Mesorhizobium japonicum MAFF 303099: one gene and its partner. The protein of the gene in region 1 binds, or shares a complex with, the protein of each later gene. Links are inferred from orthologs where the notes say so. Each region holds a gene or a part of one and is shown on either strand. Other genes may lie near its edges. The genes, in order: uvrB and MAFF_RS07140.

The links.
Region 2: the proteins of uvrB (region 1) and MAFF_RS07140 are in contact, whole or in part, in a crystal structure (PDB 7EGT), measured with the Thermus thermophilus proteins. The link is inferred for Mesorhizobium japonicum MAFF 303099 from one-to-one orthologs. Residues at the interface, in WP_096411307.1 of Thermus thermophilus: Glu23, Leu25, Arg26, Asp27, Gly28, Glu29, Arg30, Phe31, Arg55, Glu326, Asp327, Phe328, Glu379, Ser382, Gln383, His398, Gly400, Arg401; in WP_096412145.1 of Thermus thermophilus: His654, Arg656, Phe657, Gln666, Asp668, Glu669, Lys680, Arg681, Leu682, Ser683, Lys685, Tyr686, Ala687.

Annotation. Positions count from the first base shown.
Region 1 is NC_002678.2:2,123,170-2,137,722, forward strand. Bases 5,836-9,599 are described here. They hold uvrB (excinuclease ABC subunit UvrB), read left to right. Parts: upstream 5,836-6,234; coding sequence 6,235-9,399; downstream 9,400-9,599. Other genes in these bases: MAFF_RS11430 (DUF2778 domain-containing protein), read left to right, coding at 5,836-6,109; MAFF_RS11440 (DMT family transporter), read left to right, coding at 9,580-9,599. In the rest of the region: MAFF_RS11410 (hypothetical protein), read right to left, coding at 1-341; MAFF_RS11415 (hypothetical protein), read right to left, coding at 341-3,046; MAFF_RS11420 (protein-L-isoaspartate O-methyltransferase family protein), read right to left, coding at 3,090-3,959; more of MAFF_RS11430, read left to right, coding at 4,478-5,835; more of MAFF_RS11440, read left to right, coding at 9,600-10,485; MAFF_RS11450 (nuclear transport factor 2 family protein), read left to right, coding at 12,392-12,778; MAFF_RS39990 (hypothetical protein), read left to right, coding at 12,871-13,044; MAFF_RS11455 (glutathione S-transferase family protein), read right to left, coding at 13,094-13,708; MAFF_RS11460 (VOC family protein), read left to right, coding at 13,950-14,372; MAFF_RS11465 (DUF1428 domain-containing protein), read left to right, coding at 14,466-14,553. UniProt on the Escherichia coli protein: The UvrABC repair system catalyzes the recognition and processing of DNA lesions. A damage recognition complex composed of 2 UvrA and 2 UvrB subunits scans DNA for abnormalities.
Region 2 is NC_002678.2:1,242,492-1,256,426, forward strand. Bases 3,446-6,591 are described here. They hold MAFF_RS07140 (ATP-dependent helicase), read left to right. Parts: upstream 3,446-3,822; coding sequence 3,823-6,360; downstream 6,361-6,591. Other genes in these bases: MAFF_RS07135 (hypothetical protein), read left to right, coding at 3,457-3,702; MAFF_RS07145 (ABC transporter permease), read right to left, coding at 6,409-6,591. Outside these bases: MAFF_RS07125 (glucose/quinate/shikimate family membrane-bound PQQ-dependent dehydrogenase), read right to left, coding at 78-2,435; MAFF_RS07130 (DUF2059 domain-containing protein), read left to right, coding at 2,620-3,426; more of MAFF_RS07145, read right to left, coding at 6,592-7,455; MAFF_RS07150 (ATP-binding cassette domain-containing protein), read right to left, coding at 7,452-8,249; MAFF_RS07155 (substrate-binding domain-containing protein), read right to left, coding at 8,334-9,341; MAFF_RS07160 (sugar phosphate isomerase/epimerase family protein), read right to left, coding at 9,451-10,359; MAFF_RS07165 (Gfo/Idh/MocA family protein), read right to left, coding at 10,356-11,387; MAFF_RS07170 (LacI family DNA-binding transcriptional regulator), read left to right, coding at 11,583-12,608; MAFF_RS07175 (hypothetical protein), read right to left, coding at 12,621-12,935; MAFF_RS07180 (DUF4239 domain-containing protein), read right to left, coding at 13,016-13,771; MAFF_RS07185 (trimethylamine methyltransferase family protein), read right to left, coding at 13,876-13,935. UniProt on the Escherichia coli protein: A helicase with DNA-dependent ATPase activity. Unwinds DNA duplexes with 3'-5' polarity. Translocates on single-stranded DNA with 3'-5' polarity. Initiates unwinding more efficiently from a nicked substrate than double-stranded DNA.

The DNA of each region.
Region 1 (14,553 bases):
CGCTGCAAGGTGGCGCCATTGCCGTGGAAGAACACCACGATGAGAGCCGGCTTGGTCGGATCGAAGCCTTTCGGCACCGCCAGCAGCGTCGATCGGTCGGAATAGGTCTCGTCTTCCCAATAAATGCCGCCGCGCGGCGAGGTGTGGCCGTGCCTTCCATCCGCCGCCGTGACGTCGAGAAACGACGCGGAGCCGTCAGGCAGCTTGCCTCGATAAGGGAAGGGCGACGACTTGAACGGCACGATGGTCGAGATGGCCTTGCGCAAGCGCGCCCCCTGGCTGGCCACCGGAAACATCGCCGTGGCCAGCAATCCGGCGACGATGGCGCGCCGGTCCGGCATCAGGCCGCTACCAGCCGGATGGACGGCGCCCTGGATGGCAACAGCACGGCGAAGAAGGCCGGAATGGCGATGAGATAGGCAATCGCCGCCCATTGCAACACGGCGCTTAAGCCGAAGCTGGTGGCGACGATCGGCACGGCGGCCGAGCCGATGACCGAGAAACAGCCATTGATGCCCCAGGCCCAGACGAACAGATGCTCCTTGCCGAGCCGCGCCAGCCAGGTCATGGCGGTGGCCATCGGCATGCCCATCAGGAAGGCCGGCGGCGACACCAGGAGAAAGCAGAGCAGCAGGCGCACCGCATAGGGATAGGCGCCGATCCGGTCGAGCACCGGCGACAGATAGAAGCCGTAGGCGAGCAGCAGCCCGCAGACAGACAGCAGCACTATGGGCAGCAGAGTCCTGGCGCGTTCGAAGATGTGCTCGGCAAACAGGCTGCCGAGGCCTGAAAACACCAGCATCGAGGAGATCAGCACCGAGGCCGACACCGTCGGGTTGGCCAGCGCCACGGTGAAGCGGCTGATCAGCCCGACCTCGACCATGATGTAGCCGAGGCCGAGACAGGCGAAATAGAGGATGGTGCCGAGCTTGCCGCGCGAGCGCGAGAACACGATGCGCCAGCCGAAGATGACCGGCAGCAGCACCAGCGACGCCGCCGCAATGCAGGCAATGCCGAGCGTCGCCCAGATCAAGAGATAGCCCCAATCGTCCTGGAACAGGTCGAGCCGGTCCAACGTGCGCGGCAAATCGGCGACCTTCACATAGGCGGCGAAATAAGGCTGGTCGTTGCTGAGCGCCCGGGCGTCGAAGACGTAGTCGCCGGCAAGTTTTTCCCAGCCGCCGGTCAGAAGCGCGTGCCAGGTCATGCGCTGCAGTTCCGTCGCCGGCAACACTTGCGGGCCGGTATCGCCGCCGGCGCCCGCACAGGCGTCGAGCGTCGGATCGGCCGGCGCCGTCGGATCGCAGTCGGGGTTAGCTGGGGCGGTCGGGTCGGCAGGCGCGGTCGCACCGGAGGCCGGCTGCGTCAGCGTCGCGTCCTGTCCGCTGCCGAAGATAGAGGCGCGATAATCATCGAGAACCTTTTGCGCGCCCGAGCCGTCATAGGTCATTCCCGGATAATAGACTTCCTCCCAGGACATCGACTTGGTGTAGTCGCGCAGCGTCTTGATTTCGGCCTCGGTGAAGCCGCCGCGCTTGAACAATACGGTCGTGGTCGAGAGGTAACTCGAGACGGCGAAGATGTCGTTGGCCGCACCTTGGCTGTCGAAGGTCCTCGCCGCTTCGGCGACGGTCGAATAGAGCTTCAGGACCGATTTCGGCGGCTCTTCCTTGTTCCACAAGGTGATCGACAGCACACCGCCATCGGCCAGCGCATGCATGTAGCTCAGCATCGCTTCGCGCGTGTAGGCATATTTTTCCGAGATGGCGAAGCCGCCGGGATTGGACAGGCCGACACTGTCGGCGAGGCTGAGGTCGATGACATCGTAGCGCTCCCTCGTGTTGGCGAGGAACAGGCGCCCATCATAGTCGATGACCTTGAGCCGCGGCTCGGCCAGGATATCGCCGGTGACATCCTTCAGCACCGGATCGCGGAACGCCCGCAAGGTCATCGGATTGCTCTCGGCGACGGTCACCGAGGTCGAACCGGCATTGAGCGCGGCCTGCGTGGAGATGCCGCCGCCGAACTGCACGACGAATGTCTTGGGCTTGTCCTTGATGACATAGGGATAGTGCATTGGCAGATAGCGGAAATAGAGCTGCTCGGCCGGCGCCAGATTGCGCATGATGCCTTCCGGCCCGTCGCCGTCGCGGTACATGCCGACATAGGTGTTGGCCGGCACTTCGGGCATGCCGAAGGCGGCATTGTCGCTCAGGCCCGGCGCGAAATGCATGTAGGAACTGGCATAGACCTGCAGATCGCCGAAGGGCGAGACGCTGCGGTAGATGCGCTTGCCGTCCGGAAAGTTGCGGGCATAGGCGACGCCCTTGTATTGCGACACGGCAATGTCGGGGATGCCGAGCAAGCCGGGCAGCATGAGGTAGCCTGATATCGACAGCGCCGCGACCACGACGCCGGCGACGACGCTCTTCCAGGCGCCGAAAGCCAGGAACCACAGGATTGAACCTGCGGCCCAAAGCAGGAGCGGCACGACGATGATGGTTTCAGGCGCGAACAGATAGAGCGACACCAGCACGGCGAGGCCGGCGAGCCCCGAACCGGTGAGGTCGGCGAAATAGACACGGCCGAAGGCGGTGCGGCTTTTCAGGAAGACGATGCCGAGGAAGAACGCGCCGGCCAGGAACGGCAGGAGATAGAGCAGGAAATTGGCGAGCAGCCGCCATTTCTGCGCCGGGTCGGACACCAGGAAGATGGCGTTGAACGGCACTGTCTGGGCGACGAGGTTGGAGCCGACGGCGAGCGGGCCGATCAGCAGCAGGGCCGCGGTGGCCGCCCCTTGCCAATGGCGGTCGAACCAGCCCTTGCCGGCGAAGATGACGACGCTGGACAGCGAGAAGCCTAGCATGGCGAGGCTGACCACCAGCGAACCGAAATGCGACCAGCTGCCGACCGCGAACACACGCATGATAGCGATCTGCAGCGCGATGATGGCGCCGGCGATCAGCCCGACCGCGAGGTAATGCGCGAGCCGAGGCGCCTCAAGCGAGGTGATGCTTGGTCGAGAGGTCGATACAACAGCCGTCATTCAGGCCCCTTGATGCGGCGGCTTAGCCCGACAGCACGGCAACTCAGCTGTTGTGCGTGCCGACGATCTGGTCGCCTTCCAGCTTGGTGAACGGCACGAACGGCACCACCTTGCCATTGTAGATGTCCGAGCGGACGATGTTGAACGTGCCGTCCGCGAGCTGCTGCTTGGTCACCTTGAGCACGTGCTGCGCGCCCGGCGGGCCGACCGGAATGACCATCACGCCATTGGGCTTCAACTGCTGCAGCAGCGACGGCGGAATGTGGTCGATGCCGCAGGTGACGATGATCTTGTCGAACGGGCCGACGCTTTCCCAGCCATAATAGCCGTCGGCATTGCGGCTGGTGACCGAACCGAATTCGCTGTAGCCGCGCTCGACCAGCCCGTCATAGGTGCGCCGCGTGCGCTGCGCCAGCGGATTGATGATCTCGATCGTGTGCACCTTGTCGGTGAGGTTGGCGAGATAGGCCGACTGGTAACCCGAACCGGTGCCGATCTCGAGTACGGCCTCGCCGAATTGCACGTCGATCGCCGTCGTCATCCGCCCGACCAGGTGCGGACCCGAAATCGTCACGCCATAGCCGATGTCGAGGAAGGCATGGTCGTAGGCGCGCCCCAGATTCTGCGGCAGCACGAATTCCTCACGCGGAGTCAAAAGGAAGGCGCGCTTGTTGCGGTCGTCCAGCACGTCCTTGTTGTAGACCATGATCTGGAAGCGATCGAATCGCTGCGCCAAAAACTTCGGATCCTCGCCGCGATTGGCCACCATCCAGTCGATGAACGATTTTTTGTCGTTGAACGGCACTTCGGCGTTGCGGTCGTAGGGCACCGGCACGTTGGCCCTGACCATGGCTGGAAGAATGGAGAACGCCGCCGCACCCGCCGACAGCGTCAAGAAATCCCGACGCCTCATGGAAAAAGCCTCCAAAAGTGGCCTTTGCCACCCCAAAACCAAGCACTTCAACCCGATTGCACCGCCTCCCAAAACGAGTCAATGGGCGTCGAGGGGCGACCGTGCGGGCCGAAAAAATGTGGCAGGCGGGCAACAGTTTTGCCGATGCCATCGGCTTTTGCAGCCCCGCGGAACGGCGCGCGGCATTGCCGCAGGGCTCGCTGGAACGGCGCTGTCTTATATTAGCAATGGCTGTTTTGCTTGACTCGGTCGCCAAAAACAGGCAGCAAACCTGCATCGGAAGGGCTGAAATACCGCGTGCATGATCGTGGACGAGCCTTTTTTGGCACAAAGTCCACGTCTCTCGGTTGGTTTTGAGAGGGATTGGTTAACCAACTTTGTCCATATTTTGAAGCAATCGGCAATCAACGACAGGCGCGGCAAACGCGTCGGGGACCACCCTGGGATCACTCGCAGAATGGTCGTCGCGGCTGACAAGGCCACGTACGGGGAAAACCGATTGGAGCGAGATTGGTTGCATGGCGTTGTCGAGTAAACACAAAATAATCCGGGACCAGCGCGAGGGCGGCGAGTTCGTCGATGCGCAGCGCACCCCTTCCTTCAACCCGAAACGGATCGTCCGCTGGGTCGCGGTGCCCGGTGCCAGCGCCGCTGTCGGCCTCTGGCTGATCGGCACCATGGCTGGCCTCAGCTCCGTCGGCGCCTCGCTGTCGGCGACATCGAGCGGCCTGCCGCAGACGCTGGCCATGCCGGGCTCGCTGGCAATGGCCGATCCGCTGAAACAGCACTTCCTCAGATCTTCGGCGCCGTTCGTGCTGGCCAATGCCCATGGCGGCACTCAGGCCCTGCATGACCATGCCGTGCAATGCGGCGCCACTTGCTTCAAGCTGGCCAGAGTGAGCCCACTGGGTGAGAAATCCGCACGCCTGGCGGCCCATGCAAGGCCGGAACAGCCAATCTTGAAGTCGAAGGCACAGGAGCGCTTCGAACGCATGGAGGCGTCGCTGTCGCCGACCAAGCTCGCCGCCGCCTTTGCCGGCGCCGGCAAGCCCGACGCCACGGCCGACGCCCGCCCGATGATTTCCCAGGCCGCGCCGCAGATTACCGAGGCGTCGCTGGTTCCGTCAGTCCAGGTGGTGGCCAGCCTGTCGAACGATTTGCCGGCTCCGGCGGCGGAACGCTTCGCCCGTGCCGATACCGGCGCCGTCGTCCAGACCGCGCCGCCGCCGGCGGGCCTTGCCCAGTCGCAGACGCCTGACAACACGCAGCTGGCACTGGCCCTCGTCCAGTCACTGCCGGTCGAGGACGAAGCATTCGCCTCGCCGCTGCCGATGACCGAATCCTCTGCCGACGTCGCGATTGCACCTGCCGAGACCCAGCCGCAACAGCCCGGCGACGCCGCCTCGCTGCCGGATGCGCTGACCGACGACGTGCCGCTGCCGACTGGCCGCCCGCAATACGACACGCCGCGGCAGCCAAAGGCCGTGGTGGAACAGGATGAGCCGGCGCCGCAGCCCAAGATTGCTCAGCCCAAGATCGCGCAGCAGAAACCGGCGCCGCAGGCAAAGCCGGTCCAGCAGGCCCAGCCCGCAAGACCGGCCCGGGCCGGCCGGTCTGGCGAGAGCGGCGATGTGCTGGCCTATGCCAAGCCGGACATGCCGTCGGGCGGCCTTGGCCAGGCGTTCAGGAACCTCTTCAATGGACCGGGCGGCGGAAGCGGCGCCGGCCGCGGCGTCGCCGTCTATGACATCAGCGCCAAGACCGTCTACATGCCGGATGGCCAGCGGCTCGAGGCGCATTCCGGCCTCGGCGCCATGGTCGATCAGCCGCGCTATGTCCATGTGAAGGATCGTGGCCCGACGCCGCCCAACACCTATAATCTGTCGCTGCGTGAATCGCGCTTCCATGGCGTCGAGGCCCTGCGCCTGACCCCGGTCGGCGGTGGCAACAAATACAACCGCAACGGCCTGCTCGCCCACACCTACATGCTGCGCGGCGGCCGCGCCGAGTCCAATGGCTGCGTCGTTTTCAGGGACTATTCCCGCTTCCTCGCCGCCTTCAAGAAGGGCAAGGTCACGCGTCTCGTCGTCGTGCCGCGCCTGAGCGGATCGCCGACCCAAGTGGCGACGGACAACGCCCGCGGCGCCTGACCGCCGGCAGATACCCCTCGGCAACTGCCTCCTCCTGACAGCCTTCTGTCAGGAGCCGCGTCGGGGCATGCGCCTCGCCGCATCGCGCTCTTTCCATTTTCGCCAAGACCTCCCATATTCGGGGCATGGCCAAATCCCCCGGTAAAAGAACGCCGCCGACGGCGAATGACGACCGCGCCGCGCCGAAGCGGCGCAGCCCGCTGACCGATTTCCTCGACGCCTCCGAACCGCTGCACAAAGGCGGCTTCGCCGAGATGCCGCAGCCCGAACTGTCGGGCACGCCGCTGATCGGTTCGATCGCCGACTGGGCCGAGCAGATCGAGCAGGAGGCCGAACGCGAAGGGCGCCAGACCGGCAAGGGCGACGGCGGCAAAGCGCCAAAACCATCCAAGAAGATCCCCGAGCGCTCATCCGCGCCCGGGCGCACCGCGCGCGGCACCTCAATGGGCGGCGCGGCCACCGCTCGGGAGCGCGCCGCGGTCGGCCTCAATCCGGTCGCCGGCCTCGACATCTCGCTGGAAGAGGCCGAGACGATGACGTCGAGCGGCGTCACCGCGACGGTCGCCGCGCTCTCGGCGCTGATCGAATCCGGCAATCCGCTGCACAAGGACGGCGTGCTGTGGACGCCGCACCGCCCCGCCCGGCCGGAAAAGTCGGAAGGCGGCATCGCCATCAAGATGGTGTCGGACTTCGAGCCAGCGGGTGACCAGCCGACCGCCATCAAGGACCTTGTCGAAGGCGTCGACAACAATGACCGCACCCAGGTGCTGCTCGGCGTCACCGGCTCCGGCAAAACTTTCACCATGGCCAAGGTGATCGAGGAAACGCAGCGCCCTGCCTTGATCCTGGCGCCAAACAAGACGCTGGCGGCGCAGCTTTATTCCGAGTTCAAGAAATTCTTCCCCGACAATGCGGTGGAGTATTTCGTCTCCTATTACGACTACTACCAGCCGGAAGCCTATGTTCCGCGCACCGACACCTTCATCGAGAAGGAATCCTCGATCAACGAGCAGATCGACCGCATGCGCCACTCGGCGACGCGCTCGTTGCTCGAGCGCGACGACGTCATTATCGTCGCCTCGGTGTCCTGCATCTACGGTATCGGTTCGGTCGAGACCTATACGGCGATGACCTTCCAGATGCAGATCGGCGACCGGCTCGACCAGCGCGCTCTGCTCGCCGACCTCGTCGCCCAGCAATACAAGCGGCAGGACATCAATTTCGTGCGTGGCTCGTTTCGCGTGCGCGGCGACACGATCGAGATCTTCCCGGCCCACCTTGAAGACCGCGCCTGGCGCATCTCGATGTTCGGCGACGAGATCGAGCAGATCACCGAGTTCGACCCGCTGACCGGCCAAAAGACCGGCGAGCTGAAAAGCGTCAAGATCTACGCCAACTCGCACTATGTGACGCCGCGCCCGACGCTCAACCAGGCGATCAAGTCGATCAAGGAAGAACTCAAGCAGCGTCTGGTCGAACTCGAGCGTGCCGGCCGCCTGCTGGAAGCACAGCGCCTGGAACAGCGCACCCGCTTCGACCTCGAAATGCTGGAAGCCACCGGCTCCTGCGCCGGCATCGAGAACTATTCGCGTTATCTCACCGGCCGCCAGCCGGGCGATCCGCCGCCGACCTTGTTCGAATATATTCCCGACAATGCGCTGGTGTTCATCGACGAAAGCCACGTCACCGTGCCGCAGATCGGCGGCATGTATCGCGGCGACTTCAGGCGCAAGGCGACGCTGGCCGAGTACGGCTTCCGGCTGCCTTCCTGCATGGACAACCGGCCGCTGCGCTTCGAGGAATGGGACGCTATGCGCCCGCTCTCCGTCGCCGTTTCGGCGACGCCGGGCGGCTGGGAAATGGAACAGTCCGGCGGCGTCTTCGCCGAGCAGGTCATCCGCCCGACCGGCTTGATCGACCCGCCGGTCGAGGTGCGCCCGGCCAAAAGCCAGGTCGACGATGTCGTCGGCGAGATCCGCGAAACAACAAAGGCCGGCTACCGCACGCTGGTCACCGTGCTGACCAAGCGCATGGCCGAGGACCTGACCGAATATCTGCACGAGCAGGGCGTGCGCGTGCGCTACATGCACTCCGACATCGACACGCTGGAGCGCATCGAGATCCTGCGCGATTTGCGCCTCGGCGCTTTCGACGTGCTGGTCGGCATCAACCTTTTGCGTGAAGGCCTCGACATTCCCGAATGCGGCTTCGTCGCCATTCTCGATGCCGACAAGGAAGGGTTCCTGCGCTCGGAAACCTCGCTCATCCAGACCATCGGCCGCGCCGCCCGTAACGTCGACGGCAAGGTCATCCTCTATGCCGACCAGGTCACCGGCTCGATGGAGCGGGCGATGGCCGAGACCAACCGCCGCCGCGAAAAGCAGATGGAGTGGAACGCCGCCAACGGCATCACGCCGGAGTCGGTCAAATCGCGCATCTCCGACATTCTGGACTCGGTCTACGAGAAGGACCATGTCCGCGCCGACATCTCGCAGTTCACCGACAGCGCCGGCGCCATGATGGGCAACAACCTCAAGGCCCATCTCGACGCGATGGAAAAACAGATGCGCGACGCCGCCGCCAATCTCGACTTCGAGAAGGCCGCCCGCATCCGCGACGAGATCAAGCGGCTGCGTGAGATGGAACTGTCGATCTCCGAAGACCCGCTGGCCAAATACGCCGACATGGAAAGCCCGGTCTCGGGCCGCGAAAAGGGCAAGCACAACAAGGGCGTGGCCAAGCACCGTACGGCAGAGGAACAGGAGCGTTTTCGCAAGCTCGACGAGGCACGCGCCGCCGAAGAGGCCGCCAGGGCTGCCCGACCCAACCTCTTCCGCAAGCCGGCGCTTGACGAGATGGGCGCCGACGGCGCCGTGCCGGCGAAGAAGCCGCTGTTCGCCAAACCCTCGATCGACGACATGGGGCCCGGCACCGACATGCCGACGCCTGCGGGTGCGGTGTCACGCTCGCTGTTCAAGAAACAGTCGGCGTCCGAAGCGCACGGTTCCGACTTCGGTATTCCAGGCGAGCCGGTCAGGCCGCTGTTCAAGAAGAACTCGCTGGACGAGATGACCGTGCGGCGCACCGAAAAGCCGGTCGAAGGAAAAGTGCCGGCGAAGCCCCAGCCGATCTCCCATCCTGTGGGGGCCGGCAGGACAGACGTGAAGGATCGTGACGATTCCGCCAAGCCAATCGTTCGCCAGCGCGCCGGCATCGGCTCCTACGAGGACCCAGGCGACGCCCGCCGCGAAAAGCGCAGGCCGGGGAAAACGGGCAGGCCGGGGAAGTAGCGGCTTCTTCCTTCCCCCTTGCGGGAGCAGGGAAACGCTCTTCCTCGTCGCGGCTTAACATCTGCTTGTCAAAGTCGGAACAGCCTCTGGACTATGCGCTCGCGCTTGCCGCCAGACTGCGGAAACGGTACGCACGGCTGCAATCCTGCCTCTGCACGCAAAGCTCTGCACCGACTCCCCATGAAACCCAGGGACATCGCCGCCTACGCCTTCCTGACCGTCACCTGGGGCCTGTCGTTCCTCGTCCTGCTCAAGGTCGTACACGCATTCGGCTGGATCGGCGCGGTCACCTTGCGCTCGCTGATCGCCGGCATCACGCTCTTCCTGTTGGCGGCGGCGACGCGGCGCCGGCTCGATTTCAGCGCCGGCTGGCGGCACTTCGCCGCGGTCGGCGCGACGACAGTCGCGGCGCAGCTGATCGGCCTGTCCTACGCCACGCCGCGCATCGGCACGGCGATGGCGGCCATCCTCGTCGCCGCGATCCCGCTGTTCTCGATGATCCTTGGCCAGTTATGGGGGCTTGAGCGCATCACCGTTCGCGGGCTGGCTGGCCTGCTGCTCGGCGCCGCGGGTATCGTGGTCCTGGTCGGCTTCCCCTCGGTGCCGATCACGCCGTCCTTCGTATTCGGCTGCGCCGCCTCGCTGTTCAGCTCCTTCTCCGCCGCCTTCGGCAGCAACTACACCAATCGCCATCTGCGTTCGGCCGGCTCGTTCGAACTCACCGGCGCCGCCTTCCTGTTCGGCGGGCTGATGACGCTGCCGCTGTTGCTTGTCGTGCCGGTGCCGGCCATGCCGCGTCCTGTCGATTTCCTCTATCTCGTCCTTCTCGCCTGCGTGATGAGCGCGCTGACCTATGTCGTCTATTTCCGGCTGGTGGCCAGCATTGGCGCAACCAGGACGATCAGTGTCGAATTCGCCGTGACCACGATCGCGGTGCTGGTTGGCACTGTCATGCTTGGCGAGTCGCTGGCCATCATCCAGGGTTTCGGCGCGGTGGCGATCATCGGCGGCTGCATACTGGTGCTGGATCCGTTCCCGCGCCGGGCGAAAGCGGCGGCCTTGCCATCCGCCCCGCCTTTGGTGTAATCGCTTCGCACACTCGAACGTCTTGAAAGGAGGGCTCACGTGTTCACGTTTCATCGTCACCATCGTCAGCGTGGCCCGATCTCTGCCCTGCAAGCCAGCTTGCAGGGCTGACCAGGGACGGTCCGGGTTTTTCCCGCTTCGATTTTTTGGTCTGCCCTTCGTGGTGCCGCAACGCCTAGCCTGATGGCCGGCACGCGCACCGTTCAAAGTGCATCCGGAGCTGTCTCCGGCAAGACCAGAGAAATCCAAATGGCCCTGATCAGCCTCAAATCCCTCGGTGTCACCATGAGTGCGCCGCTCTTCTCCAAGCTCGACCTCACCATCGGCAGTGGCGACCGCCTCGGCATCGTCGCCGCCAACGGCCGCGGCAAGTCGACCTTGCTCAAATGCCTGACCGGCGAGATGGAGCCGACATCAGGCGACATCACCCGCACGCGCGGCCTGCGCGTCGGCCATGTCGAGCAGTCGGTTCCCCCTGCCCTTCTTAGCCGCAGCTTTCATCAGGTGGTGGCCGACGCCTTGCCGCCGGAGCAGGCCGAAAGCGAGATGTGGCGCGTCGACGTCGTTCTCGACTCTCTCGACGTGCCCGAGGTAATGCGCGAGCGGGAAATGCAGGCGCTGAGCGGCGGCTGGCAAAGGCTGGCGCTGATCGCTCGCGTCTGGGTCACCGATCCCGATGTGCTGCTGCTCGACGAACCGACCAACCATCTCGATCTTGCCCACATCAGCCAGCTGGAAAGCTGGCTGAACGCGCTGCCGCGCGAAGTGCCCGTCGCCATCGCCAGCCATGACCGCGCCTTCCTCGACGCCACCACCAACCGGACCCTGTTCCTGCGCCCGGAACAATCGCCAGTGTTTGCGCTGCCCTACTCCCGCGCCAGGCGGGCGCTCGACGAGGCCGACGCCTCGACAGCGCGCAAGTTCGAGCGCGACATGAAGGTCGCCCAGCAGCTGCGAAAGCAGGCCGCCAAGCTCAACAACATCGGCATCAATTCCGGCAGCGACCTTTTGACGGTGAAGACCAAGCAGCTCAAGGAACGGCCGAAAAACTGGAAGAGGCGGCGGTATCAGCACATCGCGAAAAATCGGCCGGAGCGATCCGGCTTGCCAATCGCGGCACCCACGCCAAGGTGCTGATCACCCTCGACGATGTGGCCGTGGAAACGCCCGACGGCACGCTGCTGTTCAGGACCGGCAAGCGCCACATCTGCCAGGGCGACCGCATCGTACTGCTTGGCCGTAATGGTGTCGGCAAGTCGCGCTTCGTCAGCCTGATCCGCAACGCCATCGCCGAACCCGACACGGTCGCGAACGTGAGGGTGACGCCGTCGACGGTGCTCGGCTACAGCGACCAGGCGCTGTCGGGCATCAGCGGCGACGACACGCCGCTGGCGATGGTGTCGCGCCGCTACGATGTCGGCGAGCAGCGCGCCCGCTCGCTGCTTGCCGGGGCCGGCGTGGTCATCGAGATGCAGGAGAAAAGGATCGGCGTGCTGTCCGGCGGCCAGAAGGCGCGGCTGATGATGCTGGCGCTCAGGCTCGCCAACCCCAATTTCTATCTGCTCGACGAGCCGACCAACCATCTCGACATCGATGGCCAGGAAGCGCTGGAGGAGGAATTGCTGAAGCACCAGGCAAGCTGCGTGCTCGCCTCGCACGACCGCTCCTTCATCCGCGCCATCGGCAACCGCTTCTGGCTGATCGAGAAGCGGAAGCTGACCGAGGTCGAGGACCCGGAAGAGTTCTTCCGTACCGTGGCAGAAGGGTCGAATTGACAATACAGACACGCGGGCCGGCGCTGCCAAATAGTGCTGGCCCGCAAGAAAGTATTAGCCCGCAATAATACTTTTCTATCGCCCGAAAAAGGCGCATCCTGACGCTTCGCGAACGAGGGAGGAAAACGGTCATGCGCGGCGTGGACGTCGTCAAGAACCTTTATGATGCTTATTCAAAACGCGACATCGTGGGCGCGCTGGGCCACTGTTCCGATGATGTCGTCTTCCGCTGGGTCGCAGAACCGCATGCGCCTTTCATCGCGGCTGGCAACGGCAAACAGCAATTCCTTGACCGCCTCATGTCGCTGGACAAGGATTTCGAATACCGGAGCTTCGTCCCGATGGACTACATCGACGGTGGCGACAAGGTTGCGGTGCAGGTCGAAATCCATCTGACCCGCAGAACCACCGGCCAGGAGCTTGTTATGCATACGGCTGACTTCTGGACGATACGCGACGGCAAGATCATCGCGCTGGTAGAATATTACGACACCGCGCTGGCCGCTTCGGTCCTCTGAAATAATTTCGGCGCTCTGTCGGATCGCCTGAACCTGCCGCGTCCTTGGGATGCCGACACGATGATGCCGGCTTCTTCTGAGGAGAAAGCATCATGTCCATTCTGTCATCCCTGGGTCGCGTTGCCACCCGTTACGCACAGAACCGCGCCCGGCACCGCTGCGAGCGCGAACTGCTGTCCCTGCCGATCGAACTGCGCAAGGATATCGGCTGGCCGGAAATCGTCATCAACGCGCAAAACGGCTTGCGGATACGCAGGGCGCCCTGACCATGCGGTCGGAAAATATCGATGCGAGCCACCATGGGGCGACCATTGCTCAATCATGCGTGTCGCCGGAAAGCGGCGTCGCCTGCATCGACGCACGCTTTTCGAAAGCCTCGAACCAGCGCGTCAGCCGCGCCCGCGCGCGAAACGGCGGAAGATCGCGGAACGCCATCCAGGACAGCGTGGTGGCGAGCGCTATATGGCCGACATGCAGCGGCGCTTCGTCGTCCAGGGTGCCTTCGATCCAGTCGTAGCTCGCCTCGATCTTGTCCCGGTATCCCTGCGCAAGAGCGCCGTATCGCAGCGGTTCGGGTCTCCTTTCCGTCTCCCAGCGCAAGGCGATGCCCGTCTGCGCCAGGCCTTGAGCGACCGATTGCAGCCGCAACGCCTGCCAGCGTGTCTCGCCGTCCTGCGGCAGCAACTTGCGGCCATCATGCAGCGTGTCGAGATAGGCGCAGATGACATCGGAATCGAAGATCGCCGATGCGCCGGGCCGCAGCAATACCGGCACCTTGCCGAGCGGGTTTTCGGCGCAGACACGAGCGTTGCGCAAGGTCGGACTGGTCTCGTGATGGATGACCTCGAGCCGATCGGCAATGCCGGCCTCATGCGCGAAGACCAGCGCCTTACGCGCGAAAGGTGAGTGGGTCTGATAATAGAGGATCATGGTCGTCTCAGGGTTTGAGGAGGCGCGTGATCCACCCGTTCTAGCCCGCGGGCTGCGAGAATTGCGCTCTGATTGAGGGCCGCAGGCGCAAGTCCGTTGCACGCCTTCCGTTCAAGCCGCCGCTTGTACGGCCTGTTGGTGACTGGTTCGCCAAAAAAATTAACGCCGCCATGTAGGATTGCCGTCACCTCGTGCGTCCTGTGGTTCGCTAGGCCAAGCCCAATGCAAAGAGGAGCAAGACATGACTGACCAGACCCCCATTCAGCCCAGGGCAGAAGTGCTCGGCGGATTGACCCCTTATCTGCAGGTGGACGGCGCCTTCAAGGCCGCCGATTTCTACAAGAAGGCCTTTGGCGCCGAGCAGGTGTTTGCATATCCGGCGGATGAAAAAGGCCGCACCATGCACATCCATCTCCACATCAACGGCTCGACGCTGATGCTGGGCGACGCCTATCCCGAACACGGCCATCCGCACAAGGCTGCGCAAGGCTACACGCTGCAGCTCCATCTCGACGATGGCGACATCGACTTCTGGTGGCAGCGCGCCGTCGATGCCGGCTGTGAAGTGGTCACGCCGCTGCAGGTGATGTTCTGGGGCGACCGCTGGGGCCAGCTGAACGATCCGTTCGGCGTCGCCTGGGCGATGAACGCACCGGTGAAGTAGCGAGCAGGCGTCCCCCATCAGGGCTGACGCGCTCACAGCGCCGGGTCGTATCCCCGCCGACCCGGCGCCCGCTTTTCAGCAAAGGAGTTCACCATGTCCTATGTCGACGGTTTCGTGCTTGCCGTGCCAAAGGCCAAACTCGATGACTACAAGAAGCTGGCCAACCTCGCAGGCCCCATAT
Region 2 (13,935 bases), 880 kb from region 1 along the record:
GACTAGAGCAGTTCGCCGTTTCCGTGAAACGGTGAACTGATCTTGCGCCAGGACCGCTTCTGGCTAGCGCGACACGGCTATTTCGGCAGCGCGTAAGCCATCACATAATCCCCCGGCTTGGTGCCGACCGAGCCGTGGCCGCCGGCGACGATGACCACGAACTGGCGCCCGTCGGCGACCGTATAGGTCATCGGCGTCGACTGGCCGCCGGCGGGCAGCCTGGCCTGCCAGAGTTGCCGGCCCGACGTCAGGTCATAGGCGCGCAGATAGTTGTCGACCGCGGCACCCAGGAAGGCGACGCCGCCGGCAGTGATGATCGGCCCGCCAATGCCCGGCACGCCGACCTTCAGCGGCAGCGGCAGCGGCGTCATATCGTAGACGGTACCGTTGCGATGCTTGTAGGCGATGGTGCCGGTCCGCAGATCCGCGCCCGCGACATAACCCCAGGGTGGCGCCTGGCAGGGAATGCCGAGAGGCGACAGGAACGGCCCCATCACCACTGCGTAGGGCGCGCCCTCGTTGCGGTTCAGCCCCTGCTCGCTGCCCTTGGTGTCATCGCCCGGCGGCGGTACGTCCGCGCGGGGCACGAGTCTCGACGTAAACGCCAGATAGGTCGGCATGCCGAACATCACCTGCCGCACCGGATCGACTGCCACCCCGCCCCAGTTGAAGACTCCGAAATTGCCGGGGTAGATCAGCGATCCCTGCACCGACGGCGGCGTGTAACGGCCTTCGTAGCGCAGCTTGTGGAAGGCAATCCTGCAGGCCATCTGGTCGAACATGGTGATGCCCCACATGTCGGCATCCGTCAGCGGCTTCGGGCTGAAGGAGAGATCCGACACCGGTTGCGTCGGCGACGTGTGATCGCCCTCGACGGCGCCGCCGGGCGCCGGCACTTCCTTGACTGCAACAAGCGGTTCGCCGGTGCGCCGGTCAAGCACATAGAGGTCGCCCTGCTTGGTCGGCCCGACCAGCGCCGGCACCACTGTGCCGTCGGCCTTGGTGATGTCAATCAGGCTCGGCTGCGCCGGCACGTCCATGTCCCAGAGGTCATGGTGCACGGTCTGCCGCACCCAGCGCAACTGCCCGGTGTTGAGGTCGAGCGCGGCGATCGAGGAGGAGAATTTCTCGACATTGGCGCTACGCCCGGCGCCGAGCTGGTCCGGCGTCTGGTTGCCGAGTGGCACATAGAGCAGCCCAAGCTTCTCGTCGGCGCTCGGCGTCGACCACATGTTGGGCGAGTTGGCGGTATAGGTCTGGCCCGCCGCCAGCGGCGTCGTCTGGTCCGGGTTGCCGGAATCCCACTTCCACACCAGGGCGCCGGTGCCGACATCATAGGCGCGGATGACCCCCGACGGCTCCTGCGTCGAATAGTTGTCGTTGACCGCGCCGCCGACGATGATCTTGCTGCCTGATATCAGCGGCGCCGAGGTCGAATAGTAGTAGCCCGATTTCGGATAGGGCATGTTGGTCAGAAGGTTCAGCGTGCCGCCCTCGGCGAAGGCCGGACAGACCTGACCGCTGGCGGCGTCGAGCGCGATCAGCCGCGCATCCGAGGTCGGCAGGTAGATGCGGGTCGCGCAGGGCTGGCCGGCGGCGATGGCGGTATCGGCATAGTAGGACACGCCGCGGCAGGTCTGGTGCTGGCGGTCCTTGTCGAGCTTGATCTTGGGATCGTAGCGCCATTTTTCCTTTCCGGTCGCGGCGTCCACCGCGATGGCGAAATTATGCGGCGTGCAGATGTAGAGCGTGTCGCCGATCTTCAGCGGCGTCACCTGATAGGTGGTCTCGCCGATGTCGTCGGGCCCCTTCACATCGCCGGTGCGATAGGTCCATGCCGGCTGCAGATTGGCGACATTGTCCGGCGTGATCTGGTCGAGCGGCGAATAGCGTTGGCCAAACTGCGTGCGTCCGTAATAGTGCCACTCGCCAGCCGGCACATCATTACCCAGATTGGCTTTGGGAATCACCTTGTCGGTGTCGAGCGCGCCGTCAATGCCTTTCGGGTCGGCGGTCATCGAATAGCCGGCCACCGCCAGCGATGCCAGCACGGCCAGGATCAGCGGCGCGCGCCCGTCAGGCCCGGCAAGGCCCCGCCTTGCCCACGGCGTCAGCAGCCACAGCCCGACCAGCACGATGATGCCGCCGCGCGGGCCGAGCTCCCACCAGTCGAAGCCGATTTCCCAGACCGCCCAGGCCAGCGTGCCGAGCACAATCGCCGCATAGAGCCAGAGCGCCGTGGAACGGCGCCGGTAGAGCAGCCAGGCGGCGATCAGGAAGGCGAGGCCGACGACGATGTAGTACCAACTGCCCCCCAGCGAAGCCAGCCAGATGCCACCGCCACCAAGCGCCAGACCGAGGAGAAAGAGAACGAAGGAGGTGATGGTGACAGCCAAGATGATACTCCTTCGACTGTTGCGCGCTCGCGCGGCCATGGGCAACCCGGCGCATCGCTCCTGCCCTGCGCACAGCTTTCTCCCGCCTGCCCCGCCTGTCAAGCTGCCCACACGCCAAGGTGGCAATCCATCTTGCTTGCGTCAGGGTTTTCCCGCAGTCTCCATGGATCATCTTTCCCGTGGAGCAAGCAAAATGCCGTCATTCCTTCCGCCGCTGACGCGCATGGCGCTTGTGCTCTACTGCCTCGTCCCGCTCATTGCTGGCACGGTGGCCGCGCCGGCGCAGACAATCGGCGAGATCAATAACGCGAACGGCTTTCACGAGATGCTGATGGGCATTGGCCCGGGTTTCACCGCGGCCGTCAAATCGGCGCCGGGAACGCCGCCGCAAAAGGTCCAGGATGCCCTTGCCGCCGCCATGGAAGGTGCCTTTGATCCGGAGAAGATGGAGGCGGCCATCGAAGCCCGGATGGCGGACAAGCTCAGCGCCAGGGACCTGTCCGAGCTGGCTTCGTTTTATGCTTCACCCCTGGGCAGACGGGTCACCGCTCTGGAGATCCAGGCTTCGTCACCGCAAGCAAGGGAGGCCAAGAAGATCGGGGGCGCCAAAATCCTCGACGAGCTTCCATCCAGGGATCCGGCCAGGCTCGCATTGTACAGGAAGATGATGGACGATATCAGCGCCGTCGACACCGGAGAAGCCGTCGGCTTGAACATGGGCTATGCGATGCTTTCCGAAATGCTGGGCGCGGCCGGAAAGCCCCTGCCCGACGACCAGGTAATGGCCCTGCTGCGCAAGCAAACCGAAGGGCTTCGCCGTGACATCGCCAACGATGCCATGGAATCTGCAGCCTATATCTACCGGGATATGTCCATGGCCGACCTGAAGCTCTATGAGGCCTTCCTGGCCTCACCCGCCGGCAGCCGCTATTACGACCAGATGCAGGTCGCCCTGGGCGCGGTGATGACGGACGAGGCGCGCTCGTTCGGCCATCGATTTTTCGTCGCCCTCGGCTACCGCAAGGCCTGAACGACGGTATCCCGGGCGAGCGAGAGCTAAATGGCTGGCGAAAATCGATACTCGCCCATCCTAGTGGGCATCTTCCTGTCACAGATGCTCATCGGCACGCTGGTCGTGGTCGTTTTCCTTTGGATGGGCAAAGCCATCATCCCGAGACATGGCGGCGGTCTGTATGTGCTTGATCGAGTGCAAGACCCTTATCTCTATTGGGGTCTGCTGGCCGGAATTTTGTTCAGCCTCGTGTTCTTGCCCATCAGGTATCTCTACCAAGGTCCCAAGGGTTAAGCCCTGCCCGCATCGCGGAGCCGCATCCGAAGCCCATTCTTACCGCGCGGGCACTTTACCGGGAACAAAACGTAGACAGTTCTGGTCTTTCCCTGCCGAATCACTACATTCGGGGGGAAGATGTCCGGCTTTTCCGAAGACATGCCCTTTTTCGACGAACCCAATGCGCGGCCGACGGCCCCGTCGGGCATTGCCGCGCGCGCCATGGCTGCCCGCGGCGGCCAGAACAGTCCGCCCGATTATCTGAAGGGGCTGAATCCGGAACAAAGGCTGGCGGTGGAGACCACCGAAGGCCCGGTTCTGGTGCTGGCCGGCGCCGGCACCGGCAAGACGCGGGTGCTCACCACCCGCATCGCCCACATCCTTGCCACCGGCAAGGCCTTCCCATCGCAGATCCTCGCCGTGACCTTCACCAACAAGGCCGCGCGCGAGATGAAGCAGCGCATCGGCATCCTGATCGGCGAAGGCAATGTCGAGGGCATGCCCTGGCTCGGCACCTTCCATTCGATCGGCGTGAAGCTTTTGCGCCGTCATGCCGAGCTTGCCGGCTTGCGTTCCGACTTCACCATCCTCGACACCGACGATGTCGTGCGGCTGATCAAGCAGTTGATCCAGGCCGAGGGCCTCGACGACAAGCGCTGGCCGGCCAAGCAGTTCGCGCAGATGATCGACGGCTGGAAGAACAAGGGCCAAGGCCCGGCCGATATCGCCGAGGGCGACGCGCGCAGCTTCGCCAACGGCAAGGGCCGCGAGCTCTACAAGGCCTATCAGGAGCGGCTGCAGACGCTGAACGCCTGCGATTTCGGCGACCTGCTCTGCCACCCCATCCGCATCTTCCGCGCCAATCCGGACGTGCTGAAGGACTACCACCGGCGCTTCAAATACATCCTCGTCGACGAATACCAAGACACCAACACCGCCCAGTACATGTGGCTGCGCCTGCTGGCACAGAGGGCAGAAGGCCGCGCCACCGTTAATATCTGCTGCGTCGGCGACGACGACCAGTCCATCTATGGCTGGCGCGGCGCCGAGGTCGACAACATCCTGCGCTTCGACAAGGATTTTCCCGGCGCCACCATCATAAGGCTGGAGCGCAACTACCGCTCGACCGCGCACATCCTTGGCGCTGCCTCCCACCTCATCGCCCACAATGAGGGCCGTTTCGGCAAGACGCTGTTCACCGACCGCAACGACCCCGAGGATGGCAAGGTCAATGTCCACGCCGCCTGGGATTCCGAGGAGGAAGCCCGCGCCATCGGCGAGACCATCGAGGCCTATCAGCGCCAGAAGCATAATCTCAACGACATGGCTATCCTGGTGCGCGCGTCCTTCCAGATGCGCGCCTTCGAGGACCGCTTCATCACGCTCGGCCTCAACTATCGCGTCATCGGCGGTCCGCGCTTCTATGAGCGCATGGAAATCCGCGACGCGCTGGCCTTCTTCCGCGTCGTTGCCAACAGCGGCGACGACCTCGCCTTCGAGCGCATCGTCAACGTGCCGAAGCGCGGCCTGGGCGAAGCCACCATCCGCCAGATCCACGACACGGCGCGCGCCCTGCGCATCCCGATGCTGGAGGCCGCCGGCAACCTCGCCGAAAGCGACGAACTGAAGCCGAAGCCGCGCGCCGCATTGCGCGAAGTGGCCGCCAATTTCGAGCGCTGGCAGAAGGCGCTGGAAACCAAGCCGCACACCGAGCTCGCCGAGACCATTCTCGAGGAGAGCGGCTACACCGACATGTGGAAGAACGACCGCTCGGCCGAGGCGCCGGGACGGCTGGAGAACCTCAAGGAACTGATCCGCTCGATGGAGGAGTACGAGTCGCTGCGCTCCTTCCTCGAACATGTCGCGCTGGTCATGGATGCCGAGCAGAATGCCGGGCAGGACGCCGTCTCGATCATGACGCTGCATTCGGCCAAGGGCCTCGAATTCGAGACGGTTTTTCTCCCCGGCTGGGAGGAAGGCCTGTTTCCCCACCAGCGCGCGCTCGATGAAGGCGGCCGCTCCGGGCTGGAGGAAGAGCGCCGGCTCGCCTATGTCGGCCTCACCCGGGCCAAGAAGAACCTGCATATCTGGTTCGTCTCCAACCGCCTCATCCATGGGCTCTGGCAATCGACCATCCCGTCGCGCTTCCTCGAGGAACTGCCTGAATCCCATGTCGAGATCGCCGAAAGCGGCAATTCCTATGGCGGCTACGGCAACCCCTATGGCGGCGGCTCCTTCGCCTCCGGCCGTGGCGGCCGCCAGAATCCGTACGGCGCCTCGCGCTTCGACAATGTCGGCGCCAACACCGAAAAATCCGGCGCCTTCTCCAACACCTATTCGACACCCGGCTGGCAGCGCGCGCAGGCCAACCGCACGGAAGCGACCGACCGCAACTGGGGCACGCGCTCCGGCCATCAGGTCGAGCGCATCGGCTATGGTGAGACCGACTCGGGCTACGGCGCCGGCCGCACCAGCGTAAAGGGCCGCACCATCGACGGCGAACTGGTCGCCAAATCCGTCGCAGACAAGCCCTCGCCCTTCAGCGTCGGCGACCGCGTCTTCCACCAGAAATTCGGCAACGGCAACATCTCGGCCATAGAAGGCAACAAGCTGACCATCGACTTCGACAAGGCCGGCCAGAAACGCGTGCTGGACGGGTTCGTCGCGGCGGTGTGAGCTGCCCGGTTCCGAGCAGCTCTCAGCGCAGTTCCGGCAGTGCCTCCCTCACCGATACCTTGCCTGGTTCCACTTATGGCCCAGCAACGACAGGATGATGATCAGGCCGTTGAAGAACTGCACGTAGAAGCCGCTTAACCCTGCCGCCACCACGCCGGTCTGGATGAAGGACACGGTGACCGCGCCGATCGCGCCACCGGCCACCGTGCCGATACCGCCCCAGGTTGGCGTGCCGCCGACGAACACCGAGGCCAGGACCGGCAGGAGATAGCCGTCGCCGGCTGTCGGCCACCAGGTGAAGTTGATCATCACCGAGAACGTGCCGGCGATCGCCGCCCCGATGCCGACGAAGACGAAGACCTTCACCCGCACGCGCTTGACGTCGATGCCCATCTGCTGGGCGCTGTCAGGATTGTCGCCGACCACCCTCACCTGCGCGCCGAAACGATGCCTGTTGTAGAGCATCGCCGACAGTACGACGAAGGCGATGGCCCAGAATATCTGCACCGGAATGCCGTATATCTGGCTGGAGAAGATCTTGTAGGCCCAGCTGCCGCTGAGGCTGGTCAGCGCCATCGATTTGCCCTCGTTGATGATCTGGATCAGCCCACGCAGCAGGAAATTCATGCCGAGCGTGGCGATCAGCGACGACAGCCCGCCATAGACGACCAGCGACCCGACGAGGAAGCCGAGCAGCATGCCTGTGACGAGTGCGGCGGCAATGCCAAGGAACGGATCGTAGCCGGCCTGCACCACCAGGGCGAAGACCCAGGAGGCAAACCCCATCGTCGCCGGAAACGACAGGTCGATCTCGCCGCAGGTGACGACGAAGACCAGCGGCACCACCACGAACAGCGCCACGGGGAGCGTCGTCAGCACGGAACTGTAGAGATACCAGGTGGTGAACACGGTCGGGTTGGCGACCATGAACACCGCCATCATGACGATGAACACGGCGAGCGTGCCGAGCGATGCGCGGTTGTCGAGGACGAAGCCGCGCAGCCAATGGTCGGATGGATGTTTCCACTCCTGGCGGGCGGACCCGGCATGAGCGCGCAGAGGGCTTTCGAGATCGGGTTCCATGGTCTTGCTCATCGTGCTTGCTGCTCCGCTTCGCCGGCCTCGCGCAGTCCGGGCAACCCGCCGGGATGCGCGACGTCCTCCATGAAATTGATCAAATCTTCCGCCGACTTGACCGCGCTGCGGTCGGCGGTCAGCGCCACCTTGCCGCGATCGAGCACCACGAAGCGGTCGGCGATGTCGAAGACGTGATGGATGTTGTGGCCGATGAACAGGATCGAGCGGCCGCTCGCCCGCACCTGGCGCACGAAGTGGAACACCTTGGCGGTCTCGGTCAGCGACAGCGCCGTGGTCGGCTCGTCGAGGATGATCAGCTCGGCCTGCTTGTAGATGGCGCGCGCAATCGCCACGCCCTGGCGTTCGCCGCCCGACAGCTGGCCGACGATCGAGTGCGGCGTGAACACTTTCGAGGTGAAGCCGATCTCGCGCATCAGCCGGCTTGCCTCCTCGATCTCCTTGTTGACCTTCAGCCAGCCCATGAAGCCAGTCAGTTCGCGGCCCATGAAGATGTTGCGCACGATGGTCTGCTGCACGGCCAGCGCCCGGTCCTGGAACACCGTCTCGATGCCGGCGTCGCGGGAGCGCGCCGCGCTCCAGCCGCTCACCGGCTTGTCGCGCACGAGGATGTCGCCGCTGGTCGGCCTGACCACGCCGGACAGGATCTTGATCAGCGTCGACTTGCCGGCGCCATTGTCGCCGATGAGGCCGACCACCTCGCCGCGGTCGACGCTGAGATTGACGCCGCCCAGCGCATAGACCTGACCATAAGACTTCGTGATATCGCGCAGTTCGATGATGCGTTCGGCCATCGGATCCTCGCTTTCATTGTCGCATGCCGGCCTTTGCCGGCGGTCCTGCCGGCCGGGTCCAACCCGGCCGGCAGCCTTGGGAGGTCAGCGCAGCGCCTGCTTGGCGAGCTCTGAGACGATCTCATAGTTCTGCGGCGTGACGAAGCCGGCACCGGTGTCGACATTCATCGGGGCCAGACCCAGCACCACCTGCTGGCAAAGGCTGAGGATCGGCAGATAGCCCTGCATGAATGGCTGCTGGTCGGCTGTCAGCTGCACCCATCCACCCTTGAAGCCCTCGACGATCTGCGGGCTGGTGTCGAAGCCGAAATTGAAGATATCGCCGGGCTTCCGGCCCGCGGCCTGCATGTAGGTCGGCACATTGCCGAGCATCTGCCCGCCGGGATAGCCGACCGCCTTGACACCCGGATTGTTGAGCAACGCCGCGGTGATCACCGGGATGGCGAGGTTGGGATCGGCCGCCCACTCGGTTACGGAATTGATCTGAACGACATCGACGCCCGCCTCTTTCAGTGCGGCGACCGTTCCACGCTCGCGTGCGCCCCGGCTCTCATTGTCGAAGGGGCCGATCATGATCGCCTTGTCGCCGGATTTCAGCCCGGCCAGCTTGAACGCCTCGGCGCCGAGCGCGCGGCCCTGCTGCTCCTGCTGGGCGCCGACATAGCCGCCGCCGAACGCCGCCACCACCTTCGGCACCGGCACGTTCTGGTACATCATCTTGATGCCGTCCTTATGCGCCTGCTCGGCCAGCGGCATGATCGCGTCTTCGCCTGGGTGGCCCATCATGGCGATGCCGTTGGGCTTGACCGCAACCGCCTCGCGCAATTGCTGCACCATCTTTTCGACGTCCCAGCCGGAGAAGATGTAGTCGACTTTCGGCCCGAGATCGGCCGCCGCCTGCTTGGCGCCATTATAGACGATGGTACCGAAAGCGTCGCCCTCGGCGCCGCCGACGAAGAAGCGGATATGGACATCCTTGCACCATTGGGCGTCGAGCGCCCGTGCAGGCAAGGTCGAGATGGCGGCGCAAAGCGCCGTGGCGGCGGCCACGACGGTCGTGCGCAGAAGTGTCGTTCTGATCGCGATGCTCATGCACTTGTCCTCCCTTTGTTTCCCTCGTCAGCCGAGGGGGCTGTTGACGATTGCTTCGCCACTTACGAACCGGCTCCTCCGCCGGCCAATTCTCTCATCAAATTTGTCCTCACGTCGGATTTTGCAGGTAGCTGGCGCCTCCCCGGCATTGTTTGAGATATTCCAACGCCCGCGCCTGCCCCGTGATTTCGAGATCGTCGCGATAGACCGGGTCATGCCAGCCCTCGATGTCGATGGCGCCCTTGTAGCCGGCCAGCCGCAATTCGCTGATCACCCGCGTCCAGTCGCTGTCGCCGAAGCCGGGCGTGCGCATCTGTACGAAAGGCAGGCGGCCAAACACGCCGTGCTCGCGGATGACGTCCCAGCGCACGGTGGCGTCCTTGCCATGGACATGGAAGATGCGCGGCGCCCATTTGCGGATCTGCGGGATCGGGTCGATCAGATAGACGAGCTGATGGCAGGGCTCCCATTCGAGACCCAGATTATCGTCAGGCAATTCGTTGAACATCAGCTCCCAGGCGTCCGGATTGTGGGCGATGTTCCAGTCGCCGACCGCCCAATTGCCGTCCATGGCGCAATTCTCGAAGGCGATGCGCACGCCCTTGTCGGCGGCGCGCTTGGCCAGCGGTCCCCACACCTCGCGAAAGCGCGGCAGGCTGTCGGTCAGTTTCTTGCCGCGCAAGCGCCCGGTGAAGCCACTGACCATGGAAGCGCCGAACAGATGCGCGTTATCGATGACCGTTTCCCAGGCCGCGAGCACGCCGCGATCGACCTCGCCGCTCTCCAGCGGATTGCCGAACACACCGAGGGAAGACACGACGACATCGGCATCGCCGATCGCCTCGCGGATCTCGCCGGCAAGGCGCGGAAGGTCCTTGCCGCCCAGCGTCTGCCAGAAGAAGGGCTGGATGCTCTCGAAACCAAGCGGCAGGATCTGCCTGACATAGGCAGCGGGGTCTTCGAGATTGGCCCGCACCATGGTGCCGATCCGGATGTCGAGAAGCGGGTTTGGCATCATGGTCCTTCCCTTGCAATCGCCACGCGCCGGCCGGTCTCGGCGCTCTCGATGGCGCCAAAAACCATGGCCAGGCTTTTGATGTTATCGGCGCCATGCGTCTCCGGCTCGGTGCCGGTCTCGATGGCGTGCATGAAATCCCTGATGATGCCGAGATGGCCGCCGACGCGGTCGGCTGGATCGAGCGGCGGCACGTCGATCGGCTGGGTCTTGGCGAACAGCCCATCGCGGCCCGTCGCCACCACCTCTGCCGTCAAGAGGTCATGGCCGTCCCAGATGAGGCTGCCGCGCTCGGCGACGATGCGCCAGCTGCCTTCCCAGCTGGTGCGGAAACCGTCGGCGCACCAGGAGCCGGCATAGGTGAAGACCTTGCCACCACCAAGATCGAAGACCGCGCTTGCCGACGATCCCTGCCGGTACCAGGAATTGGCCGGCTCCCATTCCTGGCAGTAGACACCGGCCGGCTCACCGCCGGCCATATAGCGGGCGGCATCGAAAGTGTGGATGGCCATGTCGAGCAGCAGCACATGCGCCATCTCCTCGCGAAAGCCGCCGAAATGCGGCGCGACGAAGAAATCGGCATGGATGCTGGTCGGATTGCCGATGGCGCCGGAGTCGAGAAAGCGCCTGATGCGCCTGACATTGGCAACGTAGCGGCGGTTCTGCACGACGGCGTGGATGCGCCCGGCCTGGCGGGCCGCCTCGACGATGGCGCGGGCATTCTCCGGACTGTCGGCCAGCGGCTTTTCGGTCAAGAGGTGGCAATTATGGGCAAAGGCCGAAAGCGCGACCGCGCGGCGGGCGGCGGGAACCACGACATCGAACACCGCGTCGGGCCTCGTCTGGTCGAGCACCGCGTCAAGGCTGGTGCCGATGATAATGCCGGCGAGGTCGTATTCGTGCGCCCTCGCCTTCGCCCGCTCGGCGTCGAGATCGACAAGGCCGACAATGGCAAGCCCGTCGATCTGCCTCGCGGCATCGAGCCATTGCCTGCTCATCGCACCGCAGCCGACGAGGACGACATTCATCATCCGGCACTCCTCCCGTCCGGTCCCTCCAGACCGAATGTCACGGCATCCACGGCATCGCCGTAAACGTTTTCCGTAAACGTTTACGAGAACACACCCGATAGCGTAGAATGTCAATCGGCTGTTCGCGAAAATCGTCCCGAAGCCTTGGCCTAGGCGGCAGCCAATGATAGCCAAGGCAGAGGGGGAGAATTGTCCTTGGCGTCCAGCATCCACGACCTAGCGCGTCACCTGAACATTTCGATCGGCACCGTGTCACGGGCGCTGAACGGCCGCGCCGACGTCAATGCCGACACGCGCCAACGCGTGCTGGACGCCGCCAAGAAGCTGAACTATTCACCCAATCAGTCCGGCCGCAGTCTCAGACAAGGCGCGACCCACTCGATCGCCTTCATGCTGCAGCCGCATCCTGGCGACCAGCAATATGGCGAACCGTTCTTCATTCCCTTCCTGATCGGGCTGCAGGGCCGCCTTGCCGAAAGCGGGCTCGACCTGACCGTGGTGATGGGCGCGCCGGGCGACTATCAGCAGGAGCGCCTGCGCCGCGTCGTCGAGACCCGCCGCGCCGACGCCGTGCTACTGGCCTGGACGCGGCGCGAGGACGAGCGCATCGATTATCTCACACAGGTCGGCTTCCCCTTCGCCACGCTCGGCCGCAGCCGCAGCGGCGGCAAGGCCTACCCCTCGCTCGACCTCGATTTCGAGAAGGCCGGCAGCGATGCCGTCGACCGGCTGGTGGCGCGCGGCCATCGCCGCATCGCCGCCATCCGCCCTTCCCTCAATCTCAATTTTGGCTATCTGTTCCTCGACGGTTATCGCAAAGCCCTGAAGCGGCACGGCATCGACGTCGACCCCGCGCTGATCGCCGATGGCTTCATCAACGAAGCCGGCGGCTACCAGGTGACGCCGCGCGTGATGCTGGCAAAGGACCGGCCGACGGCTATCATCTTCAACAACGACGCCATGGCGCTCGGCGGCTGCAAGGCGCTCGCCGAGATGGGCATCCGCCCCGGCCACGACATCGCGGTGTGCGTCATCGTCGACACGCCGCTCTGCCGTTATTTTTCCCCGGCGCTGACCGCCTTCCGCCCGCCATTGGAGCCGATGGGAAGGCGGCTGGCCGAAATGCTGCTGGCCTCGCTTCCCGCCTTCGCCGGCCCGGAAGGCCCGCGCATCACCCGCGAAGTCTGGCCGCTGGAACTGATCGCGCGCGACAGCGATTGATGGCGCAGGCGATCAATCCACCTTCTTCTCGCCCCGCTCGCCAGCCTTGACGATATCGCCCGTCGTGAACAGGATTTCCTTCAATTCCGCCCGCCAATCCTTCTTCTGGCGTAGCAGGAATTCCAGGTCCATGCCGAAATGCTTGAACTCCTCGCCTTGCGCGTTCTGCATGATGGCCCGCGCCTGCGGATCCTTCTCCACCGAGATGCGCTGTTCGTACCAGCCGATCGCTTCCGCCTCCTCGATCAGCGACGTGATCATGCGCGCAAAGGTCCGCACCTTCTGCGACAGCTCTTCAGGCGGTTCGTGATACTGGTCGAAACCCATGTCGTCCTCCCCTCGATGGCCGCTAAGGCGACAAAGCCCGGCCGTACCCATGAATGCCTGGAAGCGTCACCGGTTCCGCATCACCGTTGCAATTCCGCCAGCGCACGCTCCAGCGGTGCCGGCGAAATCTGGATCGGTCCGGAGAACGGCACGTCCATGTCGAGGATCAGGTAGATCGCCCCGGCGATGAGCGCGGCCGACACGACGTAGGTCGCAAGCGTGATCGCATTCTTCGGCGCCCTGAACCCGAAACTGGCGAAGATCAGCGCCAGCCACGCAACCAGCATGGCAATCAGCGGCCAGGGGATCGCACCCTCCGACTGTTCGATCAGCACCCAGCGCATTTCCAGCACTTTCTGCAGGCGCTGACGCGCATCCTGCAACAGCGGGCTATGCGTCGCATCGGACAGCGTCAGCGCGTTCAGCCGCGTGCCGATCTCCGTCAAAAGATGTTCGGACAGCTGGTTGGACACGATAGGCGTTTCGCTGGCCTGCAGCGAGCCGGCCGCCACCCGCGGCACATAGGCGACCAGCGGCTGGCGCACCATGTCGGCATCCGCACCGTACTGGCGCAATGTCCTGTCGAGCAGGATCATCTCCGTCGCATAGGCGTGCACATTGTGATCGATCGATTCGAAGGTGTTCTTGGCCGAGTTGATCATCAGGCCGAGCACCAACGAGGTCATGACGCCGAACAAATTGGCGGCGAGCCGCACCACATTGTTCGTGTCGTCGTCGCGATGTCTGGCCGGCAGCCTCGGCCAGATCGCCATGCTGACCAGCGGCGCCGCCGCCAGGCACAGGAAAATCACCAAGGCGATCAGGGCTTCGCGCATGAAGCGCATTTCTGCACGGCGTGCACCGCTTGCCAATGACCCCGGCACCGATCACGCCGCGAAAGTCGCGGCAAGGCCAGGTGTCTCGCGCGAAAGCTCGCCGCTCACGACACCGGTGGCGCGCCGCCCTCTTCGGTGCGCCGCGCGATGAATTCGTCGAGCAC